3 regions of the Rhizobium sp. BK212 genome follow, and region 3 is predicted to be linked to each of the others. Evidence: predicted binding sites of a transcription regulator. Region 3 holds the regulator's gene; each other region holds the start of a gene.
The links. Region 3 encodes LexA, which represses DNA repair genes until DNA is damaged. Its sites were predicted from a motif close to TGTTCNNNNTGTGTTCNG; they were not measured.
Positions count from the first base shown of each region.

Region 1: the regulator LexA is predicted to act here: its motif matches at 2,781-2,798, upstream of FHT79_RS15955 (YifB family Mg chelatase-like AAA ATPase).
Region 2: the regulator LexA is predicted to act here: its motif matches at 3,992-4,009, upstream of recA (recombinase RecA).

Region 1 is NZ_JACIFS010000004.1:257,593-263,442, reverse strand. It holds gene FHT79_RS15970 (hypothetical protein) at 1-456, shown strand, start outside; gene FHT79_RS15965 (hypothetical protein) at 432-842, shown strand; gene FHT79_RS15960 (hypothetical protein) at 876-1,100, opposite strand; gene FHT79_RS15955 (YifB family Mg chelatase-like AAA ATPase) at 1,171-2,703, opposite strand; gene gshB (glutathione synthase) at 2,876-3,823, opposite strand; gene FHT79_RS15945 (ABC transporter permease) at 3,910-4,944, opposite strand; gene FHT79_RS15940 (sugar ABC transporter ATP-binding protein) at 4,928-5,850, opposite strand, start outside.
Region 2 is NZ_JACIFS010000003.1:212,858-218,707, reverse strand. It holds gene alaS (alanine--tRNA ligase) at 1-2,628, opposite strand, end outside; gene recA (recombinase RecA) at 2,783-3,877, opposite strand; gene FHT79_RS11000 (carbohydrate kinase family protein) at 4,107-5,051, shown strand; gene FHT79_RS10995 (pseudouridine-5'-phosphate glycosidase) at 5,140-5,850, shown strand, end outside.
Region 3 is NZ_JACIFS010000003.1:657,137-662,986, forward strand. It holds gene FHT79_RS13150 (VOC family protein) at 1-838, opposite strand, end outside; gene lexA (transcriptional repressor LexA) at 1,036-1,755, shown strand; gene FHT79_RS13160 (ComEC/Rec2 family competence protein) at 1,736-4,165, opposite strand; gene gltA (citrate synthase) at 4,456-5,745, shown strand; gene lpxB (lipid-A-disaccharide synthase) at 5,774-5,850, opposite strand, start outside.

The DNA of each region.
Region 1 (5,850 bases), on a different contig from region 3:
TCTTCGCCGGCGGGAACATTTGATCTCGTGCAAACATCAGGCCTCGAATTCTATAGGCGTTACCGAGACAGCGGCCTGCTCGCCATCTTCAATGACGGTGCGGTGCCTACCCTTTCAGACTTTCTGCCAGGGATAATGGCACCTGTGAAGGCACTTACCGGAAAATTATGCGGCGTACCACTTACGTATGGCGTGACAGGTATCGCATTCAATCGAAAAGCCATCACTGAACTTGAAGCTAACTCATTGGGAGCTTCGTTGTTGCTCGATGATAGATTCGCGGGTCGACGAGCTCTGTTCGACGATATGCAGACGAGAATGTGGTTTGCGGCTTTGCAGTCAGGACAAAATCCTAATTCGTTTCAAATATGGGAACCATTTGGCAAGGTATTGAAAAGGTTTGGTCGACGTCGCAGCACTGGCGCTCTACCGTGGAACTCGCCGAGATGTTTTTGAGCGAGAAAGTTATCCTCGCCGACGCTTGGTCGAACGAAGTGGCGCTTCTTCGCGATCAAGGATTGCCTCTGGGATTTCTCATTCCACCGAATTCGTTGGCTTGGATGGAGCTGTTTTGTGTAATCCGAGGCGCCCAATTGCCCGAGGTGGAGGCGCTTTTGCAAGTCCTGACGAAACCAACAGTACTGGAGGTGGTTTCTGTCGCTCAGAAGCTTCCGCCAAGTATGAACCCTAAAAGTCACACGTTCTCGCGTCGCGTGACGGAACTCCCTGGTTTCGACCCCTCCGGAAGCCTTTCAAACTTGGCGTTCGCGGATGCTAATTATTGGTCTGCAGGTAATGATCGTTGGTGGCCAGATTGGGAGAGGATCAGAGGAAGCGGTTAGATCCTCCACTGCCAGTCATCGAACCAGGCAACCTCATGTGCCTAACTTATCGCGCGACGCCATGCTGTCGAGATCGGCGAACGCGACCCTCGGGATGCAGTGACAATCGCAAGCGGAGAATTTGCCTCCCAACGGGTTGCGCAGCTGTAGCTCGAAATTCTCAATCATCGCGGTGGAGCAGCACGTATTGGTGCGGATGTCATCTTCGCATGCGCTTTCGACGGAAGCTTTTACAACGCCATGGATGTCGTAAAGCATTCGGAACACCTCGGCAAAAAACCGCAGTAGACATCTTCATAGAGTAGCGGGTGCTTCGACGCGCTTTCTTCTACGCCGCCGCCGTCAACCTTTCCCCTGCGATACGGTAGGAAATCGCCTCGGCCAAATGAATGCGGCCGACTGTCGACTTGCCGTCGAGATCGGCCAGGGTGCGGGCGACCTTGAGGACGCGGTGGTAGCCGCGGGCGGAGAATTTCATCTTTTCGGCGGCGTCGCGCAGCAGCTGCAGGCCGCTGGCGTCGGGTTCGGCCATTTTCTCGATCATGGCGGTGGAGCAGCGGGCATTGGTGCCGATGCCTTTTGCGCCGGCACTTTCGAAGCGCTCCTGCTGGATCTCGCGGGCGCGGGCGACGCGGCGGGCGACGTCGGCGCTGCTTTCGGCCGCCATCGGCCGGATGAGATCGGCGGCGGAGACGGCCGGCACGTCGATGCGGATATCGATGCGGTCCATCAGCGGCCCGGAGATGCGGGCCTGGTAGTCGCTCATGCAGCGCGGGCCGCGGGCGCAGCTATGACCGGGCTCGCCGGCCATGCCGCAGCGGCAGGGGTTCATTGCCGCGATCAGCTGGAATTTCGCCGGATAGGAAACGCGGTGATTGGCACGCGCGATGACGCACTCGCCGCCTTCGAGCGGCTGGCGCAGCGCATCGAGCGCCTGCGGCGTGAACTCTGGAAATTCGTCGAGAAACAGCACGCCGTGATGGGCAAGCGAGGCTTCGCCCGGACGGGCGCGCAGGCCGCCGCCGACGAGGGCGGCCATGGTGGCGGAATGATGCGGGGTGCGGAAGGGCCGGCGGTCGGAAAGCTTGCCGCCGGAGAGCTGGCCGGCGATCGAGTGGACCATCGACACCTCCAGCAGTTCGGCGGCCGAAAGCGGCGGGAGGATCGACGGCAGCCTGGCCGCCAGCATCGACTTGCCGGAGCCGGGAGGCCCGACCATCAGGAGATTATGGCCGCCGGCGGCTGCGACCTCCAGCGCCCGCTTGGCGCTTTCCTGGCCCTTGATCTCGGCAAGGTCCGGCAGGTTGGCGGCATTGGCGCGGATCGATGCCTCCGGCCTCGATAGGACCTGCGTGCCGCGGAAATGATTGGCAAGAGCGATCAGGCTGCGGGGTGCGAGAATATCGACATCCGCGCCCGCCCAGGCAGCTTCGGCGCCGCTTTCGGCCGGGCAGATCAGCCCCTTGCCGAGCGCATTGGCGCCGATCGCGGCCGGCAGCGCACCTGCGATGGCGGCGATCGTGCCATCGAGGTTGAGCTCGCCGACGACGACAAAATCCGACAGCGCATCGGCGGGAATGGCGCCGAGGGCGGCCATCAGCGCCAAGGCGATCGGCAGATCGAAATGCGAGCCTTCCTTCGGCAGATCGGCGGGCGCCAGATTGACGGTTACCCGTTTGGCCGGCAGCGCCAGGCCGGAGGCATGGAGGGCGGCCTGCACCCGCTCGCGGCTTTCGGCAACCGCCTTGTCGGGCAAGCCGACGATCTGCATGCCGACCTTGCCGGGCGCGACCATGACCTGAACCTCGACCGGCACACCTTCGATGCCCTGGAATGCCACCGTGCTGACACGCGCGACCATAAACCCATCCCCTTGCCGCAAACTCTTATACCGCCCCCGGCCCTTGAGAGCCAGCGGTTGCAATCTGGCATGGAAGCGGGAATAAAACAAGAACAATCAAGGAACGTATCTGGATATCCGCGGCGACCGGGTTGTACCCGGCCGCGGGATCAAAACGGGCATAATTTGCCGGTCAGCCGCGCTTGCGTTCGATCGCATCCCAGAGGAGGCTTGATATATCGGCGCCGCCGAACTTCTTGACCTCGCGGATGCCCGTGGGCGAGGTGACGTTGATCTCGGTCATGTAATCGCCGATCACATCGATGCCGACGAGCAGGAAGCCGCGTTCTCTCAGCGCCGGGCCGATGCGGGCGCAGATTTCCTGCTCGCGCGGCGTCAGTTCGGTCGCCTCGGCGCGGCCGCCGACATGCATGTTGGAGCGGCTGTCGTGTTCGGCCGGGACGCGGTTGATGGCGCCGGCAAATTCACCGTCGACCAGGATGATGCGCTTGTCACCCTTGCGCACATCGGGCAGATATTGCTGGGCGATGAAGGGTTCGCGGAACAGCTGGCCGAACATTTCCAGCAGCGAGGAGAGATTGCGGTCGTCGCGGGTCGAATGGAAGACGCCGGCGCCGCCATTGCCGTAGAGCGGCTTCAGGATGATGTCGCCCATCTCGTCACGGAAACGGCGGATCTCGGTCGGGTCCTTGGTGATCAGCGTCTTCGGCATCAGGTCGGAAAATTCGGTGACGAAGATCTTCTCCGGCGAGTTGCGCACCCAGGCCGGATCGTTGACGACGAGCGTCTTCGGGTGAATGCGCTCGAGCAGATGCGTCGAGGTGATATAGGCCATGTCGAAGGGCGGGTCCTGGCGCAGCAGCACGACATCCATGGTCGCGAGATCGACGCGCTCCGGCGCGCCAAGCTCGAAGTGATCGCCCTTGACGTCGCGCAGCAGCATCGGCTCGACGCTGGCAAAGAGCTTGCCGTCGCGGAAGCTCAGGCGGTCGGGGGTGTAATGGAAGAGCCGGTAGCCGCGCGCCTGGGCTTCCAGGCTCATGGCGAAGGTGGAATCACCTGCGATATTGATGCCGGCGACATGATCCATCTGGACCGCTACATTGGTGATCTTGGCCATTTCCGTCCCTTCCTGACTGCCGGACAGATGTAGGTCGGCCAGATTTCAAACGCAACGGCCAATCAAGGCCTTCCGGCGCTACCTGATCATCGCGTCTCAAGGATGCGCATCAGCCGGCCGCGATAGCTGTCGAGAATAACGGCGAGCACGATGACGGCGCCGATGACGATCGGCTTGATATTGTCGTCGGCGCCGAGCAGCTGCAATCCCGTCGACAGCACCTGCAGAATGCAGGCGCCGACCAGCGTGCCGATGATCGAGCCTTTGCCGCCGGAGAGGCTGGTGCCGCCGATGATGACGGCGGCGATGGCATTCAACTCATAGCCGATGCCGGCAACCGGGCTGCCGACATTGAGGCGGAGCAGATAGACCATGGCGGCAATGCCGGCGGTCAGCCCGGAGATCGTGAAGACCGCGATCTTGTATCTTTTCGGCTGATGCCCCGACAGCCGCACAGCCTCTTCATTGGTGCCGATCGCAAAGACGAAGCGCCCGAAGACGGTGTAGCGCAGCACGAACCAGCCGATCAGGACGACGACGATCGCAATCAGGAAGATCGACGGAAAGATGCCCCAGAAGATCAGGTTGCCGAAATCGACGAAAGGCTGCGGCAGGCCTGTTATCGTGGAGTTGTCGCTGACCACGCGGGCCAGGCCGCTGGCGACGTTCAGCATGCCGAGGGTGACGATGAAGGACGGAAGCTTCCACTTCTCGCAGATCCAGCCATTGACCGCGCCAAGGATGGCGCCGGTGCCCATCGACGCCAGACAGGCGAGAACGATCGCCTGCCATGGCGAAAACGCCGGATTGATCATGATCGTCGCACCGATGACCGTGCAAAGGGCAAGCAGCGAGCCGACGGAGAGATCGATGCCGCCGACGAGGATGACGAAGGTCATGCCCGCGGCCAGCACGGTGTTGATGGCGATCTGCACGAAGATCTTCAGAAAATTCTCCGGCGTCGCGAAATAGGGCGCCGTCGCCGAGAAAAACGCCAGGATCAGGATGAGGGCGATGGCGACGCCCGCTTCCTTCATCGAGATCCGGATCAGCTTGTCCCAGACGCTCGTCTCTTTCGCCCCAGTTTTCGCCTCGGTCTGTTCTTCAATGTTGGCGGACACGGCTGTACTCCTTGTAGGCGAGCGAAAGGATCCTGCTCTCGTCGAATTGGTCCCGGGCTATTTCCCCTGCGATCTTGCCGTCGGAAAAGACGATGATGCGATGGCAGATGCCCATCAGTTCCGGCAGATCGGAAGACACGACCAGGACACCTTTTTGCTCGGCCGCAAACTTCCACAGGAGCTCATAAATCTCGGCCTTGGCACCGACGTCGATCCCGCGGGTCGGCTCATCGAAAATCAGCACCTTGGGACCGCGGAACAGCCATTTGGCAATGACGACCTTTTGCTGATTGCCGCCGGAAAAGGTCCTGACGGCCTGACGGATGGACGGAGTCTTGATCCGCAGCTCACGCACGAGGCGCTGCGCGTGATCCTCCTCGGCCCTTCGCCTGATCAGGCCGTTGCGGGAGATCTTGGCGAGATCGGTGATAGTGGTATTTTCAGCGCAGCTCATATCGAGCATCAGGCCCTGCATCTTGCGGTCTTCGGTCGCCAGGCAGAGCCCCGCCGCAACGGCATCCTGCGGCGAGTGGATCTCGACCGGCTCGCCATTCAGGCGAATTTCGCCGGCCGCCTTGGCGTCGGCGCCGAATATGGCGCGAACCGCCTCCGTCCGGCCGCTGCCGACGAGACCGGCAATACCGACAATCTCGCCCTTTGCCACGGAAAATGACAGTTCCGGGCTATGGCGCGTCACCTTCAGGCCGGAGACGCCGAGCGCCTCGCCTGAGACCACGCTGTCGCCGCGGAAAATGCCGTGATCCGAAAGCTTGCGCCCGACCATGAGCTCGACGATGTCGGGAATAGCCAGCCCTGCCAGTGGACGGGTGATCACGTGCTGGCCGTCGCGCAGCACCGTCACATCGTCACCGACTTCGAAGATCTCCTCCAGCCGGTGCGAGATAT
Region 2 (5,850 bases), 440 kb from region 3:
CTCAAGGGCTTCGTCGGCCTTGGCGCCATCAGGGCCGCCAGCTTGCGCCATGTCCGGACGGCCGCCGCCGCCCTTGCCGCCAAGCGCGGCAGAAGCGACGCGCACCAGATCAACGGCGCTGAAGCGATCAACGAGGTCGGGCGTCACGGCAACGACCGCGCTTGCCTTGCCATCCTCGGAAACGCCGATGAGCGTCACGACGCCCGAGCCGATGCTGGTCTTCCCGTCATCGGCGAGCCCCTTCAGATCTTTGGGATCGACGCCCGATATCGACTTGCCGAGGAACTTGACGCCGGCGACTTCGCGCACGGAATCGGCCGAGCCGCCCTGCCCGCCGCCCATGGCGAGCTTGCGCTTGGCGTCGGCCAGTTCCTTTTCGAGCTTGCGGCGCTCGTCGATCAGCGCTTCGACGCGCGAGAGAACGTCTGACGGTTGAACCTTCAGCGAGGCGGCAAGCGTCTTCACGCGCTCGTCCTGTTCGGCCAGATATTCGCGCGCCGATTCGCCGGTGACGGCCTCGATGCGGCGAACGCCGGCGCCGACGGCGCTTTCGCCGAGAACGCGGATCAGGCCGATCTGGCCGGTGGCTCCGACATGCGTGCCGCCGCAGAGTTCGATCGAATAGGGCTTGCCGGCCTTGGCGCCGCGCACACCCTCGCCCATCGCCACGACGCGGACTTCATCGCCGTATTTCTCACCGAACAGCGCCATCGCACCTTCGGCGATCGCATCGTCGACGCTCATCAGCCTCGTGGTGACCGGCGAATTCTGCAGCACGATCTCATTTGCCATATCCTCGACGATTTTCAGCTCTTCGGCCGACATCGGCTTCGGATGCGAAACGTCGAAACGCAGGCGCTCGGGTGCTACCAGCGAACCCTTCTGTGCCACATGAGTGCCCAGCACTTCGCGCAGCGCCTCATGCAACAGGTGGGTTGCCGAGTGATTGGCGCGCAGGCGCGAACGGCGGGCATGATCGACCGTCAACGCGACAGCATCGCCATCCTTGACCACGCCTTCGATGACAGTACCCAGATGCACGAACAGGCCTTCGCCCCTCTTCTGCGTATCTGAAATCTCGATCTTGCCATGGTCGGACGAGATCACCCCGGTATCGCCCATCTGGCCGCCGGATTCGCCGTAGAACGGCGTCTGGCTGACGACGATCTGCACCTTGTCGCCGGCCCTGGCCTCGGTCGAAACCGCGCCATCCTTGACGATCGCCTGCACGACGCCTTCAGCCGTTTCGGTGTCGTAGCCCAGGAATTCGGTCGCGCCGTGTTTTTCCTTGAGCTCGAACCACACGGTTTCGGTCGCCTTTTCGCCGGAACCGGCCCAGTGCGAGCGGGCTTCGGCCTTCTGGCGCTGCATCGCATCGGTGAAGCCGGAGATGTCGACGCCGATCTCTCGGGCACGCAATGCATCCTGCGTCAGATCGAGCGGGAAGCCGTAGGTGTCGTAGAGCTTGAAGGCGGTCTCGCCATCCAGCATATCGCCCTTGGAAAGATCCGTCGTTGCGTCCGACAGAAGCGACAGGCCACGTTCGAGCGTCTTGCGGAAGCGGTTTTCCTCGAGCTTCAGCGTTTCCGAGATCAGCGCCTCGGCGCGCACCAGCTCCGGATAGGCGCGGCCCATCTGCTGCACCAGCGTCGGCAGCAGCTTGTACATCAGCGGCTCCTTGGCGCCGAGCAACTGCGCATGGCGCATGGCGCGGCGCATGATGCGGCGCAGGACATAACCGCGGCCCTCATTCGACGGCAACACACCGTCGGCGATCAGGAAGGCCGAGGAGCGCAGGTGGTCGGCGATGACGCGGTGGCTGGCGCTGCCTTCCGCCTTGAGGCCCATCGTATCCTCGATGGCGCCGATCAGTGTCCGGAAGAGATCGGTGTCGAACACGCTCTGAACGCCCTGCAGAATGCAGGCCATGCGCTCCAGACCCATGCCGGTGTCGATCGACGGACGCGGCAGCGGGTTGCGAACGCCGGGCTCCGTCTGTTCGAACTGCATGAAGACCAGGTTCCAGAATTCCAGGAACCGGTCGCCATCTTCCTCCGGCGAGCCCGGAGGGCCGCCCCAGACGTTCTCGCCCTGGTCGATGAAGATTTCCGAGCACGGACCGCAGGGGCCGGTATCGCCCATCTGCCAGAAATTGTCGGAGGTCGGAATGCGGATGATCTTGTCGTCGGAGAAACCGGCGATCTTCTTCCACAGCGTCGCTGCCTCTTCGTCTTCGGAATAGACGGTTACCAGCAGGCGATGCTTCGGCAGATCAAAACCTTCGGTCACGAGCTTCCAGGCAAGCTCGATCGCATTCTCCTTGAAATAGTCGCCGAAGGAGAAGTTGCCGAGCATTTCGAAGAAGGTCAGGTGACGCGCGGTATAGCCGACATTGTCGAGGTCGTTGTGCTTGCCGCCGGCGCGCACGCACTTCTGCGAGGTCGTCGCCGTCGAATAAGGACGCTTTTCCAGGCCGGTGAAGACATTCTTGAACTGCACCATGCCGGCATTGGTGAACATCAACGTCGGGTCGTTGCGCGGGACGAGCGGGCTCGACGGAACAATCTCATGGCCGTTCTTCTTGAAATAGTCGAGGAAGGTCGACCGGATATCGTTCACGCCGCTCATGCTATGCCCTTCAATGCTGCCGGAGGCAGGTAAATACAAATCCATCGGCTTTTAACGTTCGCCTCCGCCACTGTCCAGCAGACAAACAAAACCGGCCGCATTCTCATCAGGAATGCGGCCGGCTGGAACTGACTGATGAGTTCAAGCGCGAAAATTACATTTCCGCAGTGGCATCGCCATCGCCGTCATCGGGATCCGGTCCGCCGTTCTGCAGGAAGCGGTCGGCGATCAGGCCGGCATTCTGGCGCAGCGACAACTCGATCTCGCGGGCGAGATCCGGATTGTCGCGCAGGAAGGTCTTGGCGTTTTCACGACCTTGGCCGAGACGCTGGCTGTTATAGGAGAACCAGGCGCCCGATTTCTCGACGATGCCGGCCTTGACGCCGAGATCAACCAACTCGCCGGTCTTGGAAACACCCTCGCCATACATGATGTCGAACTCGACCTGCTTGAAGGGTGGCGCCATCTTGTTCTTGACGACCTTGACGCGGGTCTGGTTGCCGATCACCTCTTCGCGCTCCTTGACCGCGCCGATGCGGCGGATGTCGAGGCGTACGGAGGCATAAAATTTCAGCGCATTGCCGCCCGTCGTCGTTTCCGGCGAACCGAACATGACGCCGATCTTCATGCGGATCTGGTTGATGAAGATCACCATGGTGTTCGACTTCGAGATCGAGGCGGTGAGTTTGCGCAGCGCCTGGCTCATCAGGCGCGCCTGCAGGCCGGGAAGGCTGTCGCCCATCTCGCCTTCGATTTCGGCGCGTGGCGTCAGTGCGGCGACCGAGTCGACGACGAGGACGTCGACGGCGCCGGAGCGCACCAGCGTATCGGTGATTTCAAGCGCCTGCTCGCCGGTATCGGGCTGCGAGATCAGAAGGTTCTGCAGATCGACGCCAAGCTTGCGGGCATAGACAGGATCGAGCGCATGTTCGGCATCGACGAAGGCGCAGATACCGCCCTTTTTCTGCGCCTCGGCAATGGTCTGCAGCGCAAGCGTCGTTTTACCGGAGCTTTCCGGTCCGTAAATTTCGATGATGCGGCCCCTCGGCAGGCCGCCGACACCAAGTGCGATATCGAGGCCAAGCGAGCCGGTCGAGATCGTCTCGATCTCGACAACATTCTCGTTGGAGCCGAGTTTCATAATCGAGCCCTTGCCGAACGACCGCTCTATCTGTGAGAGTGCCGCTTCAAGCGCCTTGCTTTTGTCCACTGATTTGTCCTCTACCAGCCGCAATGAATTCTGAGACATCCGATCCACCTTTAGGTTATTGAAGCCGCCCAAGCAATGTCGAGTTTGTACCCTATTTGTTCCACTCTCGCAATAGGCGATCAAACAATTGAAAGAAAAAGGTAAAACGGCCCGTGTTCTGTATTTGTTTTATCGATGAAAAGCAACGACTTAGATGTAAAGTGCCGGCACCCGCGCACAAAAACCCATCCCATCGATTCGCACGTCGGGCATCAGGAGAGTGCCTGAAATGAAAAGAAAGATTCTCGTTCTCGGCGGTGCCCATATCGATCGGCGCGGCCGCATCTCCGGCGAGACAGCGCCTGGCGCCAGCAATCCCGGCACCTGGTTCGAGGAGCCCGGCGGCGGCGGCTTCAATGCGGCGCGCAATCTCGCAAGGCTCGGTTTTCAGGTGACGATGATCTCGCCGCGCGGCGGCGATCCCAACGGCGAACTGGTCGGCGAAGCCGCCGATTTCGCCGGCATCGACGACCGGCCTTTCGTCTTCCTCGACCGCAAGACGCCGAGCTATACGGCGATCATCGAGAAGGACGGCAATCTGGTGATCGCCCTCGCCGACATGGATCTCTACCGTTTCTTCGTGCCGCGGCGTCTATCCATCCGCTGGGTGCGGGAAGCTTTCGCCGCCCATGATTTCATCCTCTTCGATGCCAACCTGCCGGAAGAGACAATCGCCGCGATCGTCGCCAAGGCGCATTCCCTGGCCAAGCCCGTCGCGGCGATCGCCATCTCGCCGGCCAAGGTCGTCAGGCTGAAACCCTGCATCGGGGATATCGACTACCTGTTCCTGAACGAGGCCGAGGCCGCCGCCCTGACCGGTGAGCAGCCGGAAGACGCCGCCGGCTGGCCGCCATTGCTGAACGAGATCGGCATCAGGAATGCCGTCGTCACTCGCGGCCGGCGCGAACTCGTCGCGCTTTGCGGGGACCGCGCCGTGACGCTGCAGCCGCCGATCGCCGACACCGTCGCCGATGTCACGGGTGCCGGCGATTCTCTTGCGGCCGGCACGCTCGCCGCCTTGATGCTCGGCCTGCCGCTCGAGGAAGCCGTCCGCCACGGCACCGCGGCCGCCACGCTGACCGTGCAGTCGCGGCACGCCGTCAACGAAAATCTGACGCCGGATCTTTTGAATGAGGCGCTTGCCCTTGTTCCCAAAATCAGAATTCTGCATTGAAGCGACTAATTAAAGAGTTGAGCATGATGCCGTCCGAAAACCGCCCACACTTTTCGGCATCATGTTCTGTCGATCACAGGACAAGACCATGACCAAGCCCATCTCCCCTCTTCTGCCGATCGCCTATTCGAAGGAGGTTGCCAGCGCCAAGCAGCGCGGCGCGCCGCTTGTGGCGCTGGAATCGACGATCATCACCCACGGCATGCCCTATCCCGGCAATATCGAGATGGCCCGCAGCGTCGAGACGATCATCCGTGAACAGGGAGCGGTGCCGGCAACGATCGCCGTCATTCATGGCACGTTGCATATCGGTCTTGAAGCCGCGGAATTGGAACAGCTCGCCAAGGCGACCGAGGTGATGAAGGTGTCGCGCGCCGATCTCGCCTTCGCGATCGCCGAGCGCCGCACCGGCGCCACCACGGTCGCGGCGACGATGATTGCGGCAGCGCGCGCCGGCATCCGCGTCTTTGCCACAGGCGGCATCGGCGGCGTACATCGCGGCGCCGAGGAAAGCTTCGATATATCAGCCGACCTCGAGGAGCTCGCCCGAACCGGCGTCATCGTCGTCTGCGCCGGCGCCAAGGCGATTCTCGACATTCCGAAGACGCTGGAAGTGCTGGAAACCCGCGGCGTGCCTGTCGTCACCTATGAGAGCGAGGAATTTCCCGCCTTCTGGTCGCGCTCCTCGGGCATATCAAGCCCGCTGTCGCTGAACAGCCCGGCCGCCATCGCCAATTTCCAGACGGTGCGCGAACAGCTCGGTGTCGACGGCGGCATGCTCGTCGCCAATCCGGTGCCG
Region 3 (5,850 bases):
TGCGATTGTTCTTGCGCGTATATGTCACCCCGTTAGCAGCCAAATGCGCTTCTGTCACGGCAAGATCGGCGACAGCGAAGAGAATCGCCCGGCCGCGCAGGCCGCGGTCGGCGGATGGGACAGCGACCTCGAAATAGGCCTCCAAACCCTCCGGCGTCATCAGGCTGATTTTCACATTCGACGCCGCGATCTTGACGCCGAAACCGGTTTTCTCGAATGCCGATTGCGCGCTGGCAAGACTGACGAAGGCGGCGAAGGCAGCCGCATCGGGCGCGCAAAGCACCACCTCGGCAATGCCGGTCACGCCATTGGCATGCGCCTCAAGCGCGCTGCGGTCGGCCGGCAGCGGATTGACGCGCTCGACGGTGAAGAGAAAGAGATCGGGCGCGCGCAGGTCGCCGGCAAAGGCCAGCTTGAAGCCGGCAATGCTCTCAGAACCATCCGGCATCGTCATCGGCCTGCTGAACGCCAGCATCTCGCCGGCGCTCGCTCCGTCGCCGACGAAATTCCGATGATCGATATCGGCATCCTCGCTGCCGAAGGCCACCGCCGAAAGCCCCTCCTCGCCGCAGCGGAATCGGAAGGCGCGGTTGCGGGCGGTGAAGACATTGCCTTGCCGCGCCGATGCTTCACTTTCCCCAACGCTCGCAATCCCGAGCGGCTCCAGATAGGTCTTATCGGCAAAAAAGACGCAGGCATTCTCCGTTCCGAAGGGATGACGCGCATCGGCGGCAACGGTAAAGCCCAGCTTGCCGAGCCTCTCGCGCGCCAGATCGATATTGACGACCGGCAGCACGACATGATCCAGCGGGCGCGGTTTGGCGGAATGCTCGTTCATGATATCCCCTCTCCTGACACGGCAGAGATGTGCGACGGTGCCGCGCAAGGCAAGACTTGTCGGCCAATCCGGCGAATGAAAATAAAAATCTCAACGAGTTGGCGCCAAGTTTTACGGAAATTTAGCTACTTGCGGAACACATATGGAACATATAGTGTCTGTTCTGGATTTGTTTCAATCACGAGGTCACAACGTCGATGCTCACGCGCAAACAACAGGAGCTTCTCCTCTTCATTCATGAGCGCATGAAGGAATCCGGCGTTCCGCCGTCTTTCGACGAAATGAAGGACGCCCTGGATCTCGCTTCAAAGTCCGGGATTCACCGGCTGATTACGGCCCTCGAGGAGCGTGGCTTCATTCGCCGCCTACCGAACCGTGCCCGCGCACTCGAGGTCATCAAGCTTCCGGAGGCCTATAGCCCCAGCATCCAGCCCCGGCGCGGCTTTTCGCCGAGCGTCATTGAGGGCAGCCTGGGCAAGCCCCAGCCGGTCGCCACTCCCGCTCCTGCAAAACCCGTCGCCGACAATGGCAACTCCGTCTCCGTGCCGGTCATGGGCCGCATCGCCGCCGGCGTTCCGATCTCGGCAATCCAGAACAACACCCACGACATCGTCGTTCCGGCCGATATGCTCGGCTCCGGTGAACACTACGCGCTGGAGGTCAAGGGTGATTCGATGATCGACGCCGGCATTTTCGACGGCGACACCGTGATCATTCGCAATGGCAGCACCGCAAGCCCTGGCGATATCGTCGTTGCTCTCGTCGACGACGAAGAAGCGACACTCAAACGCTTCCGCCGCAAGGGCGCCTCGATCGCGCTGGAAGCGGCCAACCCGGCTTACGAGACCCGGATCTTCGGGCCGGACCGCGTCAAGGTGCAGGGCAAACTCGTCGGCCTTATTCGCCGCTATCACTGACACCCTGGCCGGTTTCGACAAAGCTGTTGCTGTGCCAGTCATAGGCGCGATGGCGGATCCATGGCCGAGACAGATCATCGAGTGCGGTTGTGACCTCCATGCCGGCCTCGGCGAAGCGCAATTCGACGGAACCGGTCCGGCGCAACGTCTCGCCGGTGAAGAGCGTCGCGCCTGAGCGGCAGCTGTTGAAACGCAGGCGGACCGACGTTACCACGATATCGGCCGCATCGCAGGCCGGAGCGAGATAGGCGGCATTGTCGATGACGGCGACCACATGACCGTTGCCAAGCCTTGATATGCACCAGGCCTTCTTGACGCAGGAAAAGCGGTTTGCGTCACCGTCAGCTGCGGCCGCCCGCATCGCCGCCCTCGCTTCGTTCTGCTGATCGCGCGAAAGCCTGACGCGACGGTCCTCTCCTGCTGGCGGGACAGCAGGACCATCCAGCATCTTCGGCGGGTCATGCGCCGGCAGGACCAGCGCGCGCTGCCATTGGTCGAAGATGAAATCCGGCGGGTTTTCACGGTTGGAGGCCATTGCCGCCGCCTCGACGACCGCGACGAGACTGCCATCTTCCGAAATCACCAGATCCGGCGGCCGGGGAACCGGCAGAAGCAGCAGGATGAGCGTTGCGACTGATATGATCGACGTGCCCATATGGCGGAGCCGGGTGCGGAGCAGCGTCAGCAGCAGGAAGCCCGCCACGGCGACTGCGAAATACCAGGCGGGCAAGCGGCCGATGCCGATGTCGCCACCCCAGCCGGACACGGTCTTGGCGACGGCAATCACCAGATCGAGGCCGAATCCGACAACCTTCCAAGGCAAAACGTCCAAACCGAAAGGCATGAGCAGCATCGCCAGCAACCCGGCCGGCATGATGATGAAGGAGATGATCGGCATCGTCGCGAGGTTTGCCGGCAGGCCGTAGGCGGTCAGGCGATGAAAATGCTCGATCGAAAACAGTGCGGTGGAGAAACCGCCGATCAGCGAGGTCAGGAAGACACCGCCGAAGAAACCCGCAACCGCGACAAAAGGCCTGACGATCGGCAGCTTCAGGAAGGCACTCTCGCGGACGCGCCGATCCTTCCACAGCTGATAGCCCGACACGAGCGCCAAGGTTGCGGCAAAGGACATCTGGAAGCTCGGCCCCAGGACTTCGGAGGGCGAAATGACGAGGATGACGAGCGCGGAGAGAGCGACATTGCGCAGGCTGATCGACGGCCGGTCAAAGAAGACGGCAATCAGCATGATGGCCATCATGATGAAGGCGCGTTCGGCCGAGACCGCGAAGCCGGAGATCAGGAAATAGGCCGTGACGGCGATGAGCGCGCCGGCGGCGGCGATCTTCTTCGTCGGATAGGCCTGGGCGACGCCGGGAAAGAGGCTGAGCAGCATCCGGAAGCCGACGAAGAAGATGCCGGCCGACAGCGCCATGTTGAGGCCTGAGATGGCGATGATATGCGCCAGACCGGACTGGCGCAGCGCCTCCGTGGTCGCATTCGAGATGGCGCGCCGTTCGTCCGTCACCAGAGCAGCGGCAAAAGCGCCGGTGTCGCCGGGCAGAATCGATCGGATGCGGTCGCCGATGCCGCTGCGCAGCCGGTAAAGCCATTCGAGCAGAGCTTCCGCCGTCGATCTGGCAGCCTGCGGGCCCGCCTGCAAATCGACTTTCGTCGGCGCGCCGTAGAAGAAACCATTGGCGCCGATGCCATCGAAATAGGTCCCGAAGGAGAAGTCGTTGAGCTCTGGAAGTGCTGGGCCTGACGGCGGCGTCAGCCGAGCCCTGCCGGTGATGATGTCACCGATCTCGAAAGGCGCGTCGGCGCCGCGGGCGATCGCGGTTATCCGTTCCGGCGGCCGCTTCACCTGCGGCGCCTCGGTGCCGGTGACTGCCAGAATGTAGCGCCACCGGCCGCGACCATCGCCTTCGCGCCGTTCGACACGGCCGGTCACCGTCGTCGTCACGGCGGAGTCGAGGATCACGGTCGAAGCCCGCCAGCTTTCGAACTCCGCCGAGACCACGCCACCGGCCACAAGTGCAAGCGCCAGCAGGACGGCTCGCAATGCCGCCCGCATACGGCTGGCGATCAGAACCGCGGTCGTCAGCACCAACAGGCAGAGTAGCGGTGCAATGACCGGAAAATCCGATGCTCCAAGAAACCAGAAGGCTGATCCGGCGCCGAGGAAGACCGGCGAGAACAGCAGCAGGCGGCCATGATCCGCCTCCTCGCCCAGCATGCGCCTGCCGGCACGCAGCGATTGCGAGGCTAAAGCCGGCAGGCGATGGCGCAACGGTGTCGCCGACTGCGTCCTTGCCGGCCGCGACACCACGGCAGGGGGGAAAAAACCGGAGGTATCGGCAAGGCCGGCGCCTGCTTCCGGCCGCAATTCGACTGTCGTCAATTCCTGCATGCGCCGCCCAAGCTCAACCGCCAAGGCAGCCAGAATGCAACCTCCCATCAAATCCGGCAAGAATAATCGATTGAAATATGAGGGAAAATCGCGAGTGCCAAAAGACCAGTCGAATCATCAGCTTCCGATATGCACGCGGCTCATCGCTGCAGTGCCTAAAAGGTGATACCGCAACGCACAAAATGCCGTCACGGTAACTTGGCATTAGCTTCGCGATCATATAGCTATCGGTGAGGACGCTTAACCCCTATGGCGCTTTTAAGGCGCCACCGCCATTTCGGAGGATCAGCATGACGGATCAAAGCGCTACAATAAAAATCGGTGACAAATCTGTCGACCTTGCCGTCAAGAGCGGCACGATCGGCCCGAGCGTCATCGACATCGGTGCCCTCTACAAGAACACGGCTTCCTTCACGTACGATCCGGGTTTTACCTCGACCGCATCCTGTGAATCGAAAATCACCTACATCGACGGCGACGAAGGTGTCCTGCTGCATCGCGGCTATCCGATCGAGCAACTCGCCGAGCATGGCGACTTCCTGGAAGTCTGCTACCTGCTTCTCTACGGCGAACTGCCGACCACCGCGCAGAAGAAGGATTTCGATTATCGCGTCACGCACCACACCATGGTGCATGAGCAGATGAGCCGCTTCTTCACCGGCTTCCGCCGCGATGCGCATCCGATGGCCGTCATGTGCGGCTGCGTCGGCGCGCTGTCGGCCTTCTATCACGACTCCACAGACATCACCGATCCGCACCAGCGCATGGTCGCCAGCCTGCGCATGATCGCCAAGATGCCGACGCTCGCCGCCATGGCCTACAAATACCATATCGGCCAGCCCTTCGTTTATCCGAAGAACGACCTCGACTATGCGTCGAACTTCCTGCGCATGTGCTTTGCCGTGCCTTGCGAGGAATATGTGGTCAATCCGGTGCTTGCCCGCGCCATGGACCGCATCTTCATCCTGCATGCCGATCACGAGCAGAACGCCTCAACCTCGACGGTCCGTCTCGCCGGTTCGTCGGGCGCCAACCCGTTCGCCTGCATCGCGGCCGGCATCGCCTGCCTCTGGGGGCCTGCACATGGCGGCGCCAACGAAGCAGCGCTGAACATGCTGAACGAAATCGGCACAGTCGACCACATCCCGGAATATATCGCCCGCGCCAAGGACAAGAACGACCCGTTCCGCCTGATGGGCTTCGGCCACCGCGTCTACAAGAACTATGATCCGCGCGCCAAGATCATGCAGAAGACGACGCATGAAGTGCTGGGCGAACTCGGCATCAAGGACGATCCGTTGCTCGAAGTGGCGATGGAGCTGGAGCGCATCGCGCTCACCGACGAATATTTCATCGAGAAGAAGCTCTATCCGAATATCGACTTCTATTCCGGCATCACTCTGAAGGCGCTGGGCTTCCCCACGACCATGTTCACCGTGCTCTTCGCGCTCGCCCGCACGGTCGGCTGGATCGCACAGTGGAACGAGATGATCGAGGATCCGGAACAGCGCATCGGCCGTCCGCGCCAGCTCTATGTCGGCGAACCCAAGCGCGACTATATCCCGGTTTCGAAGCGCTGATCGCTTCAAAGCCTAAAAGAAAACCCGGTCAGAAACGGCCGGGTTTTTTCTTTTTCAGGACATCGAGAAGGATCTCGGCGGCATGCTCGCCGGGCGGCTTTTCGG